2 linked regions of the Lujinxingia sediminis genome follow. The protein of the gene in region 1 interacts with the protein of each later gene in a pairwise test. Links are inferred from orthologs where the notes say so. Each region holds a gene or a part of one and is shown on either strand. Other genes may lie near its edges. The genes, in order: EA187_RS06140 and EA187_RS04985.

Region 1 (9,422 bases):
GAATCGCTTCGCGCATCCGCTTGAGCTGAGTGCGCACCGAACCGTCGTAGATCGAGCCGCCGACCCGTGCGACGACCCCGCCGATGAGAGCCTCGTCCACCGACGTCTCCACCAGCACCTCTTTACCCGTCATCTTCGCCAGGGCCGCCTTGACCTCGGCCAGCTGCGCATCGTTGAGCGCGCTGGCGCTGCTCACCCGTGCACGAACCCGGCCGGCCTTCTCATCGACGCCGACGCTGAAATCCTCGGCGATCTCGCGCACATAGCGCAGCCGATCGCGGTCGAGGAGCAGCATCACAAAGTTCTTAAAGAGCTGGTCCCAGCCCTCTTTGCTGGCCAGCGCCTCGATCACCGCGCGACGCTCGTTGAGCTTAACGCCGGGGTTGAGCAGCGCCTGACGCAGCGTCTCGCTCTGATCAAAGGCCGCACTCAACCAGCTCAGCGAACCATGAATGGGCTCGAGCTTCTTCTGCTCACTCGCAAGCTCGAGCAGCGCGCTGGCGTATCGTCGGGCTACCGGTACCTTTGCCATATCTACTCCTGATAAGCGCCTGTTCAGACCTCAGCCTTAAGGGGCTTTGGGCGCTTGAAATCCATTCAGTTCTTGGCCGCCGAAGACGCGTTACCCAGCTCGGCGACATAGCTCTCGACGAGCTTGTTCTGCACGCCGGCATCCACCCGATCACGTGCGACACGCTGTGCCATCTCCAGCGCCGTGTTGACCGCCTGCTCCTCGAGCATGGCGACCGCACGCTTGACCTCCTGCTGGATGGTCAGCTCGGCATCGGCCCGCATTTTCTCAACGCCCTTCTTGGCGGCGTCGATCAGGCGCTGTTTCTCGCGTTCGCCCTGCGCGTGATACTCATCGAGCATCGACTGACGGTCGCGCTCCAACGCCTCAAGTTTCGCATTGAGCTCTGCCAGACGCGCCTCGGCCTGCTCGCGGGCCAGCTTCGCGGCGTTCATATCCGCCAGGAAAGTCTCCCGTCGGTTGGCGAAGAAATCGCGGATCGCCGGCCCACCGAACTTGACGATGATTCCCAGGAACACCGCCAGGTTGAAGATGCCCGTGGCCCAGGCCGCCCAGGGGAAACCGTGCCCATCGCCCGCAGACGCCGCAAACGCCGGAGCGCTCACACACACCAGCAGCACCAGCACCTGCACAAAGATCGCCCGTCGGGAGCCCGCCACGCGAAGAAGTTTCGAAGTCATGTTCTTGTCCTGACTAACTAAAAATGGGCGCGCAGCCCTCATGGAAGGCGCGCGCTCAACGGCTTATCCCTGCGGGAGCACCTTCTGAACCATCGCCTCAGCCAGCGCGCGGGCACGCTCGTCGATCTCGGCGCGGGCCGCAACCACGCGCTCCTCGATCACCTTGCGTTCCTCGGCCAGCTTGCCACCGAGTTCCTCACGCACCTCTTCGAGGATATCGTCCTGCTCGGCAAGGCCCTGATTGCGCAGAGACTCACGCACATCCTGAGCTTCGCGGCGCGCCTGACTCAGCTTCTCATCGTACGAAGCCGTCAGCACCGCGGTCTGTGCGTCCATCTCACCGGCCTCTTCCGAGGAGCCTTGCACGCTCTCTTGGCGCGCCTCCAGGGTCTTGAGGTAGGGCTTGATCAGAACAAAGTTCAGGATCACAAAGACGAGCAAGAACGCGCCCATCTGAACGAAGAGCGTGCCGTCTATGTCGATCGCAACCGCTGCGACGAGCAGCGGACTTGAAGCGGTCATTACATCGATCATCGTGGCGCCTTTAAAAGTCAGCGGGAAATTGCGCTTCCCGCCTTATTTCTGGCCCTCTTGGCCGTTTTGCGGGAAAACCGTCGCGGCTTTAACACGGTGTTTTCAAAGGTGTCAAGGAAGCCATCTCCCGAGGGCCGGGCAAGCGCGCTGGCCCCAATTCTGCCGCGATCTTTCTTGACCACGATGTCCCCATCGCTATTGTAAGGATCAGGCGCCCCCGGGGCGCTTTTTTTAAACCCGGTACCTGCACCCGATCCTTGATGTGCGCACCTCTTCTCTCTATGGCTCCCGGCTATCTTGTGCGACGCACCCGACGCACCTCACCGATCTCGCCGCACGTGCGCCAGGCCCGGCGTGCCCTTTACCCGGCTCGCTCCCGCCTGGGGAGCCCTGCTCGCAACCTCTTCTTACGCTCTGAGAAATAGCTTCGCGCCCCGGTCGTTATGGGACACGACCAGGTCGCTCGCCTTGCATCCTTTGTCCTTCAGAAGTTGATGACCGTGAAAGACTCGAACGAGCAAGCATCCAACTCGCCCCGGCCCACCGCCGCCGAAAGCCAGTTTACCGGGGAGAACCTCGCGTTCATCGAGGATCTCTACCGCCAGTACCTCGACGATCCTTCCGCGATCGATTCAAGCTGGGAGCCGATCTTCCAGGAGTACTTCGGCGGTGATGCCCTGCCAAACGGCAGCGCCCCTCACTTCAAGCCCCGCTCGATCTTCGAGCCCGCCCGCCTGCCCTCGCAGGAGATCGGCGGCGAGGCCGTCTGGGTGGATAAGGCGGAGGGGATCACGGTGAAGGCCCCCGGGCGTACCGAAGGGTTTGCCGCCCGCGTCGAGGCGATCGTACGTGCGTTCCGCCTCCACGGTCACCTGATCGCCACGATCGATCCTCTTGAGCGTCCGCGCCGCCCCTCCCCCCCGGAGCTTGAGCCCTCGCTCTATGGCTTCTCCGCGGGCGATCTTAAGGCGAAGGTCAACTACGAGCCCCTCTTCGGCTCGCGCGAGGTGACCCTGGGCGATCTTCTCCAGCGTCTGCGCGATCTTTATTGCGGCCATATCGCCGTCGAATACCAGAACATGCCGGGCAGCCAGTCGCGCACCTGGCTGCGTGATCGCATCGAGCGAAACGACTACGCCTCGCTCGATGTCGCCGCAGATGGCCCGCACATCCTCAAAAAGCTCGTCGACGCCGATGCCTTCGAGACCTTCCTTCACCGGAAGTACGTCGGGGCCAAGCGCTTCTCGCTGACCGGCGGGGAGTCGCTGATCCCCATGCTCGACTTCATGCTCGAAGAGGCCGCTGACGCCGGCGTCGAAGAGGTCGTCGTGGGCATGGCCCACCGCGGTCGCCTTAACGTGCTCCACAACATCATGAACAAGCCGGCTAAGGCGATGTTCTCGGAGTTTGAGAAAGTTCAAACCCCGGAGGAGTACGTCGGCAGCAGCGACGTCAAATACCATATGGGGTTCTCCAGCGATCACCCCACGCGCAACGGCAAGACCGTTCACCTCTCGCTCTGCTTCAACCCCAGCCACCTGGAGTTTGTGAACCCGGTGGTCCTGGGGCGCGTGCGCGCCAAACAGGATCGTCTCGGTACCGAGGCCGCCCGTCAGAAGCTCCTTCCCCTGCAACTCCACGGCGACGCCGCCTTCAGCGGGCAGGGCATCGTCACCGAATCGCTCAACCTGGCACGGGTCAAGGGCTACAACGTCGGCGGCACCATCCACGTGGTGATCAACAACCAGATCGGGTTCACCACCAACCCCGAAGACAGCCGCTCGACGACCTATGCCACCGACGTGGCGAAGATGCTCGAAGTCCCCATCTTCCATGTCAATGGTGACGACCCCGAAGCCTGCGTGCGCGTGATGAAGGTTGCCATGCAGTACCGCCAGCGCTTTGGCGAAGACGTCATCATCGACCTGGTCTGCTACCGCCGCTACGGCCACAACGAGGGCGACGAGCCGCGTTTCACCCAGCCGATGATGTACGGCGCCATCGACGGCTCCAAGCCGGTCCGCGAGAAGTACGTCGACAGCCTCATCAAGCGCCAGATCATGAGCGCCGACGAGACCGAGGCAGTCTGGAACGAGCGCATGGACTACTACGGCGAAGTCTTCAAAGAGGTGCGCGAACAGCCCCAGCCCAAGTTCATCAGCAGCCTCGACGGACTGTGGACGCCCTATCACGGCGGCGAGCTTCAAGCCGGCGCGGGCAACGACGCCCCCATCGACGAGAATCTCTTCAAGGAGCTCGCGCGCAAGCTCACCGAGGTCCCTGAGAGCCACAACGTGCACCGCACCCTGCGCCGCTTCCTCAAGGGACGCGAGCAGGTCGCCTCCGGCGAGGCTCCGGCCGATTGGGGCACCGGGGAGGCTCTGGCCTTCGCCTCACTGCTGATCAACGGCACGCGCATCCGCATGACCGGTCAGGACTGCATCCGCGGCACCTTTAGCCACCGCCACGCCGCCCTCTTCGACACCGAGACCGGCGAAGGCTACTGGCCGCTTCGAAACCTGAGCGAAGACCAGGCCTCCATTGAGATCTACAACTCCACCCTCTCCGAGAACGCAGTCCTGGGTTTTGAGTACGGCTTTAGCCTCGACTCCCCCGATGCGCTCGTGCTCTGGGAGGCGCAGTTCGGCGACTTCGTCAACGGTGCCCAGGTGATCATCGACCAGTTCATCAACTCCGGCGAAGACAAGTGGAAGCGCCTCAGCGCGCTCACCCTTCTCCTGCCCCACGGCTACGAGGGGCAGGGCCCGGAGCACTCGTCGGCGCGCCTTGAGCGCTTCCTGCAGCTCTGCGCCGGCGACAACATGTACGTCTGCAACATGACCACACCGGCGCAGTACTTCCACGCGCTGCGTCGCCAGGTCCTGCACACCGCCCGCAAGCCGCTGATCGTGATGAGCCCCAAGAGCCTGCTGCGCCACAAAGACGCGGTCAGCCCCATGGAAGACTTCACCACGGTCGGCTTCCAGCCCATCCTCAAAGACACGCGCGAATCGGTGAACACCGAGAAGGTCCGCCGCGTGCTGCTCTGCTCGGGCAAGGTCTACTACGACCTGTGCGACTACGCCGCCGAGCAGGGCATCGACGATGTGGCCATTGTGCGCGTCGAGCAGCTCTACCCGCTCGAAGGCAAACTTCTTCAGGAAGCGGTCGCCCCCTTTAAGAACTCTCGTGAAGTCGTGTGGGTCCAGGAAGAACCCAAGAACATGGGCTCCTGGCACTACATCTTCCCGCGTCTTATTGAGCTCTTCGGTGCCGATCCGCTCCCGGCCTACGTCGGCCGCGTGGCCAGCGCCAGCCCGGCCACCGGGGCCTACGAGAGCCACGAGCTGGAGCAGCGCGCGCTGGTCACCAAAGCCTTCGCCGAGACCCTCGATTAAGCCCCAGGCAAGCCCCCTGCGGGCTTGTGTTTCAGCGCCCAGGTCTGGTAACCCCTTGGGCGCGGCGAGGCTGAGCTTCGCCAGTCCATGTTGTGATGTTGAGCCCCTGTATTCTAGTACTTACGTTGCACGCCTACGAGGCCTTACATGAGCGTACCCGTAGAGGTCCCCACCCTTGGTGAGTCTGTCACCGAGGCGATCATCGCTGAATGGCTGAAAAAAGAAGGTGATTTCGTCGAGGAAGACGAAATCATCGCCGAGCTGGAGACCGACAAGATCACCGTCGAAGTTCCCGCGCCGGTCGCAGGCACCATTAAAAAGCTGCGTTTTGCCATCGACGACTCCGTTAACCCGGGCGATGTCATCGCCGACATCGAGCCCGGTGAGTCCAAAGGTGGAGACGCCGGCGATGCGAAAGCCGAGGCCTCGGCTGACGTGGCCCCCAAAGCCGCTGCTGCCGCCGAGGAAGGTGACGACACTGACCACGACAAGGTCGGCCCGGCGGTACGCCGCCTCGTCGAAGAAAACAGCCTGGAGCTTGCCGACATCAAAGGCACCGGCCCCGGCGGACGCGTCACCAAGGGCGATGTGCTCGCGCACATCAAAGAGGGCGGCAAGCCCGCCAAGAAAGCGGCCGCCCAGAAGGCCGTTGAAGCTTCGCGCCCCGCCGTTGATCAGGGCGCGCTCGAAGAGCGCGTGACCATGAGCAAGCTGCGCCAGACCGTGGCCCGTCGTCTGGTCGAAGCCCAGCATAACGCCGCGATGCTCACCACCTTCAACGAAGTTGACATGACCGAGATCATGGCCCTGCGCAAGCAGTACCAGGATCGCTTCGTTAAGAAGTACGGCTTCAAGCTGGGCTTCATGTCCTTCTTCATCAAAGCCTCGATCGAAGCGCTCAAGGCGTTCCCCTCGGTCAACGCCGAGATCGACGGCGACGACATCGTCTACAAGAACTACTACAACATCGGCGTGGCCGTCGGCGGTGGCCGTGGGCTGGTGGTGCCGGTGCTCAAGAACGCCGACCAGTACAGCTTCGCTCAGACCGAGCAGGAGTTGGGCAAGCTCGTCGACAAGGCCGTCAACAACAAGTTGACGCTGCCTGAGCTTCAGGGCGGCACGTTTACCATCTCCAACGGTGGCATCTACGGCTCGATGCTCTCCACGCCCATCCTCAACCCGCCGCAGTCGGGTATTCTGGGCATGCACAACATCGTGGAGCGCCCGGTCGCCATCAACGGTAAGGTCGAGATCCGCCCGATCATGTACCTGGCCCTCTCCTACGACCACCGCATCATCGATGGTCGCGAGGCGGTCAGCTTCCTGGTCCGTATCAAAGAATGCCTGGAAAACCCCGAGCGCATCCTGCTCGAAGTCTGATCCCTGGCGAGCAGCGCTCCCAGCGCGACCGTGAGAGGTCGGGGCCCGCGCCCCGGCCTCTTCGCCCATATAAGGCCCGGTCGCCTCGGCCTTTCGTGCTCGCCAGATGGCCTCAACGCCCTGAACAAAGGCTCTCCTATGTATGATCTCGTTGTGATCGGTTCCGGCCCCGGCGGCTACATCGCCGCCATCCGCGCCGCCCAGCTCGACATGAAAGTCGCCGTCGTCGAACGCTATGCCACCTTCGGCGGCACCTGCCTCAACGTGGGCTGCATCCCATCAAAGGCGCTGCTCGAATCGAGTGAGCGTTATGAGGAAGCCAAAGACCACTTCGCCGACCACGGTATCACCGTCGGCGAGGTGAGCTTCGACCTCAAGAAGATGCTCACCCGCAAAGACGAGGTCGTCGCCAGCCTCACCGGCGGCGTAGCTGGCCTCTTCCAGAAGAACAACATCGCCACCTTCCAGGGCCACGGCACCATCGTGGATACCAAAAAGGTCGAGGTGAAGAAGGACGACGGCTCGGTGGAAACGCTGGAGACCGAACGCATCCTGATCGCCACCGGCTCCAAGCCCATCACGCTGCCCGGCGTGGACATCGACAAGGAGTACATCGTCGACTCCACCGGCGCGCTGGACTTCCAGGAGGTCCCGGGACACCTCGTGATCATCGGCGCCGGTGTCATCGGCCTGGAGCTCGGCTCGGTGTGGCGTCGCCTCGGCGCGAAGGTCACCGTCATCGAATACCTCGATGAGATCTTTGGTGGTCGTGCCGATAAAGACGTCGCGCGCCTGGCGCAGCGCGTCTTCAAGAAGCAGGGCATCGACTTTGAGCTGGGCGCCGCTGTGACCGGTGCCGAGGTCAAAGACGGCAAAGTCATCACCACCTTCGAGCAAAAAGGTGAGACCAAAACCATCGAGTGCGACCGTCTGCTGGTGGGCGTGGGGCGCAAGCCTTACACCGAAGGCCTGGGCCTGGAGAACATCGGCCTGGAGACCACCAAGCGCGGCTTCATTGAAGTCAACGCGCACTACGAGACTTCCGTTAAAGGCGTCTACGCCATCGGTGACGTCATCCCCGGCCCGATGCTCGCCCACCTCGCCGAGCACGAAGGCGTGACCTGTGTCGAGCGCATCAAGGGCATCGCCGGACACGTCAACTACGACGCCATCCCCGACGTGGTCTACACCCACCCCGAGATCGCCTCGGTGGGCAAGACCGAGCAGCAGCTCAAAGAGGCCGGCATCAAGTTCAAGGCTGGCAAGTTCCCCTTTAAGGCCAACGGCCGCGCCCGTGCTCTCAATGATACCGAAGGGTTTGTGAAGATCCTGGCCGATGCCGAGACCGACCGCATCCTTGGCGCGCATATCATCGGCCCGCGTGCCGGCGACCTGATCGCTGAGCTGGCGGTGGCCGTGGAGTTTGGCTCCAGCGCCGAAGACATCGCGCGCTCGACCCACGCCCACCCCACCCTCGCCGAAGTGATCAAAGAAGCTGCGCTCGACGTGGACGGCCGCACGCTCAACCTCTGAGCCGGCCCGTGGGGCGCTCTTACGCCCCACCGCTGGCGAGCGTGCAGACCTTTGCAACGCTCCCAGAGATGTGATCGCCTCGAAAACAAAAAGCCCGCATCCCTCTACGGGACGCGGGCTTTTTGATGCCTCCGTCGATCTGCTGAAGCGCAGTGGCCCGAAGCGCTTCCTTCCGACCATCCTGCCTACCGTCTTCACTCTCGGGGCCGAAACACCTCATAGCCCATGTCCTGGCGCGCCTGGTCCCCCTGGCGAATCACAAGATCGCGCATCGCCCGATCCAACCCCAGCCAGGCTTCGCGCACATGGCCGGGCACCTCGAAGATCTCCAACACGTCGATGAGAATCTGGTGGCGGCGATCAAAATGCCCCACGAGGATCGGCATCTTCTGGTGAGCCTGGCGAATCGGCGGGCCCTGGTAGCTGCCCTTCCGGCTGCCGATATGCGCATGCACATACGCGATCTGCGAGGCGATGAGCGCCTCTTTATCGCTGGTCGCAAAAAAGAAGCCGATCATCAGATCGTCAAAGAGGCGGTCGTAGAAGGTGCGCATCAACGTCTCCATGCGCGCTCGTCCGCCGACCTCCTCGATCACATCCCACGTTGCGCTCTTCGTTGCCATACCCGACCTCTTAGCCGATCTCGCGGCGGTGCACAGTCATCATCAACGCCCCTTCATAGATCGATCCCAGCAGGCGCTCGGCCGGAATCTGACGCAGCTCCCCAGGCTGGACCGTATGGTCACCGGCCCAGCGCAACGCGCCCTGGGCCAGGGTTACCAGGCGCAGGCGCAGGGGGGCGCTGGCCAGGGATTCGCCGATCACCTCGATCGGAATCCAGACCGGCGCAAAGTCGGCCTGCTCCGACCAGATCGCCGGCACACAGAAGACGGGCATTGCGCCCAGCGGGGCGTTGGGCGCCGGACTCTCAAAAACGTCCACAAGTAGCGGAAGTCCCAGTGAGCGGGCGAGCTCGGTGATCAAACCATCGAAGGCTGCTGCTGATTTCCGGGCACGCACCGGTGCCAGACGCCGCTCCCAGATCGCACGTGCGCGAGGAAGAAAGCCGCTGTAGCCGCCCAGAGCAAGGCTGAGCGCGCGCTGCTTTTCGGCGTCGCTCAGGCTGGCAAAGCGCGCGTTCATCGAGGCACGTGTCGCCGCGAACGCCGCATCGATCGCTTCTTGCATCTCGGCGGTGGCCGCAGGCACCCGGCGTGGCACACCCACGCGCCAGCTCTGATGTTCGCCCCGTGCCAGTGGTGCCCGCGCCTCAAAGGCGCGCGCACCAAGCAAGCCGGCGCGCACCGGCGCGGCAGCTCCCTGCAGGGCGCGCTCCATCCCGCGTAGAAGATCGCCCAGCGCGTC
Region 2 (8,978 bases), on another replicon or contig:
GACGGTCCGCTCGGGCGCCTTCGCGACGAGCGTCCGAAAGATGCGGCAGCTCATCGCGAGTGCCCGGGATCACCCCTCGGTAGAGCTCACCGATGGGGCGATTGGCGAGTTGGGCGGTCTCCGCCCGACGCATGGCGTCGCTGCGGGTTCCGTAAAGCGAGATCTGGTACGAACCTTCACCTGCGCCTTCCTCGCCGGCCTCTTCCTGAGTCTCACCGCCGCCTTCACCACCGCTGGCCGGTTGGGCGGGCTGCGGCACGGGCATCCCCGGAATATAAATCTGCGACTGACTGCCGTCGCCGGCGTCATCGTAGCGCTTGATCGTCTGCGCCTGGGCATCCACCGATGCTGCGCTCAGAGCGAGCGCGGCGGCGATCATCAGCATCCTGGGCGTTTTCATCCTGACCTCGAAGTACAGGGCACATCATTGAACCGGTGGGGAAGACGTCACGTCAAACTAACATCCTACTAAAAGGGGGAGCAAGTAATCTGCCCATCACATCATCCTTGCAGGGACCGACACGAGGAGCGAGAGCCTCCCCGGCAGCGATAGCGCGTCGGCCAAAGCCTCCTCGGTCCAAGGCTAGATTGACAAGCGAAAAGCCCGGTTGCTACCGTCTCCGCGCCTTACATTTGAATTTCTGGCCACTTCGGCCATCCAAACCTATGACGAGCAGGTACGTGCCTGACTCGCCAGAACAGGAGCCAGACCTATGTCGGATATCTCCATCAAGCGCCCGCACGGCATGAACCCCGAAGAAGCCAAAACCAAAGTCCACGGTATCGTCACCGATATCGAGGGCGAGTTCCCCGCGCTGGTCAACAAAATCAGCTGGAACGACGATAAGTCGCAGGCCAAAATCAAAGGCAAGGGCTTTACCGGGCAGTTTCAGGTGACCGAATCCGATGTGATGATCGACATCGACCTGAGCCTTATTACCCGCCCCTTCAAGGGCAAGGTTGAGGAGCGAATCCTCTCCCGCATGTCCGAATACTTCGGCTAAGGCCCCCTCTGTGCCGGCCAATGACGCCGACCTTAGCGGGTCGGCGCTTTTGTCTGGGCGCACTTTTTGGAAAGGACGCAGCGATGAAGTGGAAACACGCTCTGACCGCCATGACGGCGACCGCGATTGTAGCGCCAGCACCGGCGAGCTACGCCGCCGAACTCGGGGATGAGGCCCGCGAGCTTGCGCAGCAGCTTGAGGAAGATGCCAACCCCCAGGTGCGCGTCGCCGCGCTGCTCACCCTCGGTGAGACTGCCGACCGCGCTCAGCGTCGGGAGCTGGAAGCTAAAAAGGGGGCTGAAGCTGAGCGCGAGAAGCTGGCAGTGGGGCTTGCGCTGATGCTCGCCGGCGATCGCAGCGCGACCGCTTATAGTGCGTCCCTCCTCAAAGAGAGCACCACGACATATGCGCATCTACGCGAGTTGGTTTTTGCCCTGCCTGCGTCGGTTCAGCAAACCCTGCTCGCCGCCACACTGAACGGTGCAGATGCCGCCACGCGCCGCGATGTCTTCCGCTATCTGGCGCAGCAGAGCGGTGATCTTTACGGCCTGCTCCAGGACTCGCTCACGAGCACCAGTGCCGAGTTGCGCGAGGATGCCCGCGTGGCCACCGTGTACACGGCACACCCCGAAGCTCTGAACTTTGCAGAATCCATGCTGCGCAGCCGCGACGCGGGCGTCCGCAAAGATGCCACCGCCATCACCGCCGCGTTTCTCGACAAACCTGACGCCCGCGTTGAGCTGATCAATGTGCTGGAAAAGGCCCTCGAGAATCGCGATGAAGCGGTCAAACTCGAAGCGGCTCGCCAGCTGGTGCGTCTTGGCGAAGATAAAGGCGCAGCGCCGCTCTTCAAGCACGCCTCGGCGCTTGAACCGGCGGAGCGCGCCGAGATTTTTGGCTTCTTGATCGAGCATCGTGCTCGCGTGCGCCTCGATGAGGTTCGCCCCCTTATCGAAGCTACCGAAGATCAGCGCGACCGCGAGCTGCTTTACCAGCTCGCCGCCATCACCGGTGATGATGCTGTCTACCAGGAACTCGTCGCAATGTTCCGCAGCGACACGTTCAATGAGCGTCTCGTCGGCGTCCAGGCGCTCGGCCTGACCCGTCGGGCCGAGGCCCTGGAGCACCTGGGACGCGGGCTCTTTGAAGGACAGCGCGAGATTCGCCTCTACAGCGCACGCGGGCTCGGCCAGATCGCAAACCCCGAGGCGCTCACCGGCCTTCGTCGCGCCGTGACCAACGAGCGCGACAAAGAGGTTCGCCTGGCGGCCGTTGAGGCGCTCGGGAACATCAAAGATCGCGGCTCGGTCCAGGTGATGCGCTTCCTGACCACCGACCAGGATCCGGAGGTCAAACGCCAGCTCGTCGCATCGTTGATCAACACCGGGGTTCCCGAGGCCGCCCAGGCACTCGAGATGCTTCTTCGCGACCGCAACCTCGACGTGCAATGGGACGCCTTTGTCGGGCTGCTGAAGCTCGCGCCTGAATCGGCACAACGCCATATCAGCACCGCGCTTCGTAACCCGCCGGAGCAGTTCACCGACGCGCTAAACCCGCAGCAGCTCAGCGCGCAGATGCGCGAGGCGCTCTATACGGCGATGTTCAACCACAGCTCGTCCCGGGTGCGCCAGGCCGCGATCTCCCAGTTGGAGCGCTACCGCGAGACGTTGTTGCCGCTCGCGCAGAAGTTGGCGACCTCCGCGGGGCTCAATCCGGAGGTGCGGGCCGAGCTTGTCTATCAGCTTGCCAGCGCCGCTGACTCGAAGAACACCGCGACGCTTGAGAGCGTGGTCCGCCTCTTCGGTGAGGAGCCTGCAGCCATTGTTGCCGCCTGGGCCCTTGCGAGGGAAGGGCAGGCCGACATGGAGGCCTCCTTCCGTGGTTATCTCGGCCGCGATAACCCGCTGATGCGCGCGATTGCAGCGTACGGCCTGGCGCGCATCGACTGAGCCACGGTTCATCGTGCTTTATAAAAAACGCCCGCCTCGCACATGTGCGAGGCGGGCGTTTTTTTATTCGGAATGCTCTTCGACGCTTCGGTGGCAAGCGCTCTGCAGGCCGAGCAAAGCGGGTTAGAAGTCCAGACGTACGCTGGCTCCCACACTGTCTGCGCCCACGCCGACATCCCAGCTCAGCGCGTTGCGCTCCGCCTCTTCGGCCCCCATCGCACGCACGATCAAGTACCCTCCGGCGGCCAACGCAAGTCCACCGGCCGAAAAGCCGATGATGCGCATGGTATGCGCACGGTCCATCTGCGACTGGAGCTCCTCCGCCCGCGATACATCTCCCGGAGCAAGCGCCCGACGCCCGTTCACCAGCGCTTCAGCGTCGGTCTCAAGGCCTCCCAGCTGCGACTGGCCCACGACCCCCACGACCACTCCAGCCACGCCCAGGGCAGCAAGCCCCACACCCGGCAACAGCGAAGCACGCGATGCGACGGCCGGCGCCTCATCGATCGCATTCTCAAAGGTGAAATACACCGCCGGATTCTCGCCACGACGAAGAATGACGCGTTCGATGCGTTGTTCGCCGTCTTGAGATTGCGCGCTGATGACCGCCTCGCCCGGCGCCACCCCGTCAAGGGATTGCGAGCCCTGGCCGACCACCTGGCCATCGAGTCTCACCTCGACTTCAACGCCTCCGCTGACCTGCACCTGAACCTCGGCGCTCTCCCCCCAGACGAAGTGCTCGACCACGGCCGGTATCCCGCGGGACACCCAGGCGTCATCGCCCCTCAACGTCTTCTCCTCGATGCGCTCCAGGAACGTGCCCGTCTTAAAGTCGAAGAGGTAGATCGAGAACATGTGCACATCTTCACTGCGCTGGATCGAGCCGTAGACGAGCCGCTCTCCAGCCACAAAATCCTGCAGACCGGCCAGACACGCCTCATCCGGCGTACTGCATCCGCCCATCATCACAAGATCATCGATGGTGACTTCGCCGCCGGGGGCCAGCGTCATCTCCTCGGTCGCCTCCAGTGCATCATGAAGCTCGGTGTAGAAGCGATCCATCACCGCTTGATCCACCTCGGAGTTGGCAAAGCGTAGCACCACCACCTGCGCTGAATCTGAAGGCGCCTCCTGCGCGTGTGCCGAGGGCAGGGCGGTGCACATCACCATGGCGAAGATGCCAGAGAACCATCGTTTCATCGTTGTTCCTGGGCGTAAAAGATCCGGTCGGAATGCGTCTGATGCCGCCTTCGGACCCCGGATGTGATCATCCTGAAGGTACCAGGGACGATAGCAGTGGCTGGAAAAGGGTGTCAATTTGCGGGGGGCATCCCGCGCCTGCAACGTTGCCCGGACGACGCGTCATCGGTATACCTCGCGGGAACTTCCTCGCGGAGATGCACCTTATGATTCGTCTCGACACCATCAGCAAAGCCTACGGCAACGACGAGCTCTTCCGAAACCTCAACTGGCAGCTCTCACCGGGTCAGAAAATCGGCCTGGTTGGTCCCAACGGCGCCGGGAAAACGACCCTCTTCCGAGTTATCGTCGGCCAGGAGGAGGCCGACCGCGGCGAGGTCATCCAGCCGCGCGGTGTGCGCGTGGGCTACCTGCCTCAGGAGCTCGCTGTCGAAGAGCAGGGCAGTGTGCTCGACCTCGTGCTGGGAGGGCGCCAGGATCTGCTCGACATGGAGCGTGACCTGCAGCGGGCCGAGGAGGCGCTCGCCAGGGGCGAGAGCAGCGAACAGGCCAGCGCGGCCTACGCCGACCTTCAGGAGCAGTTTCGGGTGCGCGGCGGCTACGAATTTCGCAGCCGTGCCCGTGAGATTGCCGCCGGCATGGGCTTTAGCAACGAGGAGATGGACGCCCCCATTCAGACCTTCTCCGGGGGATGGCAGATGCGCGCACTTCTCTCGCGTCTGCTCCTCTTTCGGCCCGAGGTGCTCCTTCTCGATGAGCCCACAAACCACCTTGATCTGGAGAGCATCGAATGGCTCGAGAAGTTCTTGAGTGGCTACGAGGGCACCATCATCGTCATCAGCCACGACCGCTACTTCTTGAACCGCCTCGTCGACACCATCGCCGAACTCAGCGGCGGCCAGGTTCAGCTGTATAAGGGCAATTACGACAACTTCATCAAGGAGCGCCGCGAACGACGCGAGCGTATCGTCACCCAGGCAGCCGAGCAGGCCAAAGAGATCGCGCAGATCGAAGAATTCATCGAGCGCTTTCGTTATAAAGCCTCCAAGGCCCGCCAGGCCCAGAGCCGCATCAAGCAACTCGAGAAGATCGAACGTATCGTGGTCCCGCCCGACTACGAGGCGACCATCGGATTTGAGTTCCCGGCCCCTCCGCGCATCGGCAAAGTCGCTCTGGAGGCCCGGCAGGTTTCCAAACGCTTCGACGACAACATCATCTACGAAGGCGTCGACTTTGTGCTTGAGCGCGGCGACCACGTCGCGCTCGTTGGCCCTAACGGCGCCGGAAAGACCACGCTCCTCAAGATGCTCGCCGGACGCCTTCAGCCCGATGAGGGCGAGGTTGTTGAAGGGCATAATGTGCAGCTCCGCTACTTCGCGCAGCACTCGGTCGATCAGCTGGATCTTCGGCGCACAGTTCTCCAGGAGATGGAGGCCAGCGCCACCATGGAGTCGGCCAGTCGCGTGCGCTCGATCCTGGGGGCCTTTCTCTTCAGCGGCGACGACGTTCACAAACCCATCTCGGTGTTATCCGGAGGGGAGAAGGGCCGCCTGGCGCTGGCGAAAATGCTGCTGGAGCCCGCCGGCGTGTTGCTCCTGGATGAGCCCACCAACCACCTCGACATCTCGTCTCGCCAGGTGCTGGAGCACGCGCTCAAGCACTTCGAGGGGGCTTTCTGCGTCATCAGCCACGACCGCTACTTCCTCAATGAGGTCGTCAATAAAGTCGTGCTTGTCGAGGACGGCCAGCTCAAGCTCTACCCGGGCACCTACGAGGAGTTTCGCTGGCGACGCGAACGCGAGCTGGAGTCCGAAGACCAGGGGCAGGGGACCGTGAGCGCTGCCAGCCCGTCCTCGTCGGTGTCGGATGGCCCCCTGGTGTCCCGCAAAGACCAACGACGGGCCCTGGCCGAAATCCGCAAGCGCCGCGACGCCGAGACGCGCACGCTTCGCGCGCAACTCAAAAAGCTCGAAGCGAAGATCGAGGCGCTGGAAACCGAACATAGCGAACTCCAGACAAAACTCGCTGATCCGGCGACCTACGATGCCGGCGATGAGGTCGCCGGCATCAACCAGCGCTTCCATGCGGTGGAGGAAGAACTCACTGAGGTGCTCATGGCCTGGGAGGAGCAAGGCGCTGCCGTCGAAGCCATCGAGCAACGCTACGCCGAGGAAGAAGCGGCGGTTCGGGAGAGCTGAGCATCGCCAGCGCATCGTGCAAAACGCAAAGAAGGCCGCCTCCCGGATGGGGAGGCGGCCTTCTTTGGTACTGACGGCTTTTCAGCTTCGTTCAGCGTGAGGCAACAGCCTCATCGATAGTTCGACGACGCTCACTGGCGAGCTGATAGTAACGGCGCAGACCTTCACTGGCGCCCTGCGGCCCCACAAGGTGCCAGGCCGGATCGTTGGCCATCAGACCGGCCACGGCCACACCACGATCGCCTTCCCATTCTTTATGACGGGCAAAGCCAACGAACCAGGTGAACCGTAGGAAGGGCTCCTGGTTGGAGAGCGTGCCGGTCTTGCCGCTGACCTCCACCGAGCGCGGGAAAAGGCGGTTCTGACCGAAATAGCGACGCGCCGTACCACGCTCGGCCGTGGTCACCATCATCTCACTGAGCTTACGCGCGGTCTGCGGCGTCATCACCTCACGGAAAACCGTCGGCTCAAACTCATAGAGCGTCGTGCCGTCGGGTGCTTCATAGCGGTCGATCAGGGTGGGGCGCATCATCACCCCCTCATTTGCCATCGCCGCGCCGATCATCGCGCCGTGAATCGGGCTCAGGTGCGAGTGCCAGAAGCCGGCTGCCGCCCGTGCACGCTCATGCGGATCTTCAACCCGGTAGGCTTCGCTGACCTGCACCGGGAGCTCAAAGGGAATCTCCTGGTTGTAGCCAAAGCGCTCCGCCCAGGCCAACAACTCGTCGGCAGAGAGGTTGTTGAAAGCCTGCTTGGCGATCAGCGAGTTGATCGACCAGGCCAGGGCGCCTTCAAGATCGTTGCAGCGGTTATCAAGCCCGGGGCTTCCCTCGATGTTGCGTACGGTCAGCCCCCGGGTGCCCCCGTGGTAGCAAACCTCCTGGTGAGGATCGACGCCTTCGCCCTCAAGGAGTGCCGCGGCCGTCACGATCTTGAAAACCGACGCCGAGGGGGCCTGCGCCTGGCGGGTAAAATGATCAAACTCCTGCCCGCGACGGGAGTTCTCGGCCATGGCGAGCACACGGCCGGTGTGCGGCTCCATGAGCACCACGCCGCCGTGGGGCACGAGATTGGCCTGAAGCATCTGATCGAGGTAGGACTGCAACTCCGGATCCAGGGTGAGCACCACACGCGCACCGCTGGGAAGTGTCTGGATGAGTTTATCGCCCACGACCTCCGCTTTGGAGATATCAAGACCGGCAGCCACCCAGTTGTCGGGAAGAGCCGGGAATACCACCGGCTCAAAGCTGCTCGCCACACCCACCAGGCGCTCCGCGCGCTGGCGAGCCTGCGCCTGTGCTTCCTCGCGCGCCGCGCTCAGGCGCAACGTGCGCACGGCGCCGTCGGTGGCCGCAGCCCGCTCGGCGACCTGCTGGGCGCGTTCAACCTCTTGCACCGGGGGGCTGGCCCCGGCAGTCATCACGGTCGCTCCTACGACCCCGAAAGTTAACGCGGCGGTGGTGACCATCGTGGTCCAGACGCGATCTCGTCCTGAGATTGGCTTTTTCATAAAGCGTCGCCGATTCGGTGTGAATGAAGTTCATGTGTAATTTTCTGTGCCCAGACGGGGACTTCCGTTGTACCCGGGAACAACCGAGTGTCAAATTCCTCCCGCGAATTTCTGGCCGGCTTGCGAAAAATTGCACCAAGACTGAAAAACAGTCTTGACGCCCCCCCCAAAAGGGCCTAATTATCTGCGCCACGTCGGCGGTAAAAACACCGCAGACACTCCCAAGGCTACGTAGCTCAGCTGGTTAGAGCGAGCGGCTCATATCCGCTAGGTCCGGGGTTCAAGTCCCTGCGTAGCCACTTTAGAAAAGCCCCTGCAGCCCCCGCGCTGCAGGGGCTTTTCTTTTGGTCTTTTGGCGCCCGACATGACGCGTTGTCACTGCACACACGATTCAGTAGACTTCGGGCGCTTGAATTCGCCGTCAGACCGCCAGTTTTGGCGGACGTTTCCCCTGAGGAGCCCCCAGCATGAGTCAAGATACCGAAGCCGTACGCCACGAGATTCGGCAGATGCATCAGAGCCTGGCCGAGACCAGCTATTACGATCTTCTGGGACTCGCGAGTGGACTCGATGACGCGATCATCAAGCAGCAGGCCACCAAAGAGTTTCGCCAGCTCGCCAAGAAGTGGCACGTCGACCGCTTCAGCGCGCATGATCTGGGGGATGATAAAAAGCTCGTCCAGGAGATCTTCGCCACCATCAACACCGCCCACCAGGTGCTCACAGACCCGGAGAAGCGCGCCGAATACGATCTTCAACTCACCGGTGCCAACACCGATATCAGCTCCATCCTCACCGCGGAAAACGCGTTTCGGAAGGGCCAGAAGATGCTTGAGACTGGTGCCCACGCCGGCGCGCATGAGCAGTTCAAAATCGCCAGCGAGAACAACGCTGACGACCTGGAGTACAGGGCGCACTTTGTCTACACCGAGTATCTGCTCATCCAGAAGAATGCCGAGGGAACACCGCTCAATCGCACCAGGGCTCAGGAGATCTTTAAAGAACTCGACACGATCAGCATGGAGCTTACCGACCGCGACTGGTTGCTCACCTTCATGGGGGTCGTTGCCGAAGGGCTCGGCCGCACACGCGAGGCCGAAGGGCTCTTTCATCAGGC

Evidence for each region.
Region 2: the proteins of EA187_RS06140 (region 1) and EA187_RS04985 interact in binary tests that used the Escherichia coli proteins (3 or more experiments, as listed by UniProt). The link is inferred for Lujinxingia sediminis from one-to-one orthologs.

Annotation. Positions count from the first base shown.
Region 1 is NZ_SADD01000002.1:67,988-77,409, forward strand. The notes cover bases 1,924-5,344. They hold EA187_RS06140 (2-oxoglutarate dehydrogenase E1 component), read left to right. Parts: upstream 1,924-2,240; coding sequence 2,241-5,144; downstream 5,145-5,344. Other genes in these bases: odhB (2-oxoglutarate dehydrogenase complex dihydrolipoyllysine-residue succinyltransferase), read left to right, coding at 5,292-5,344. Also shown: atpH (ATP synthase F1 subunit delta), read right to left, coding at 1-532; EA187_RS06130 (F0F1 ATP synthase subunit B), read right to left, coding at 598-1,212; EA187_RS06135 (F0F1 ATP synthase subunit B), read right to left, coding at 1,276-1,746; more of odhB, read left to right, coding at 5,345-6,524; lpdA (dihydrolipoyl dehydrogenase), read left to right, coding at 6,663-8,057; EA187_RS06155 (globin domain-containing protein), read right to left, coding at 8,252-8,680; EA187_RS06160 (hypothetical protein), read right to left, coding at 8,691-9,422. UniProt on the Escherichia coli protein: E1 component of the 2-oxoglutarate dehydrogenase (OGDH) complex which catalyzes the decarboxylation of 2-oxoglutarate, the first step in the conversion of 2-oxoglutarate to succinyl-CoA and CO(2).
Region 2 is NZ_SADD01000001.1:1,209,366-1,218,343, reverse strand. What follows is about bases 3,879-6,855. They hold EA187_RS04985 (ABC-F family ATP-binding cassette domain-containing protein), read left to right. Parts: upstream 3,879-4,359; coding sequence 4,360-6,351; downstream 6,352-6,855. Other genes in these bases: EA187_RS04980 (penicillin-binding transpeptidase domain-containing protein), read right to left, coding at 6,443-6,855; EA187_RS04990 (hypothetical protein), read right to left, coding at 3,879-4,153. Also shown: EA187_RS05005 (hypothetical protein), read right to left, coding at 1-400; EA187_RS05000 (polyhydroxyalkanoic acid system family protein), read left to right, coding at 714-1,004; EA187_RS04995 (HEAT repeat domain-containing protein), read left to right, coding at 1,088-2,953; more of EA187_RS04990, read right to left, coding at 3,077-3,878; more of EA187_RS04980, read right to left, coding at 6,856-7,771; EA187_RS04970 (J domain-containing protein), read left to right, coding at 8,329-8,978. UniProt on the Escherichia coli protein: Genetic data indicate it may be involved in ribosome assembly or function.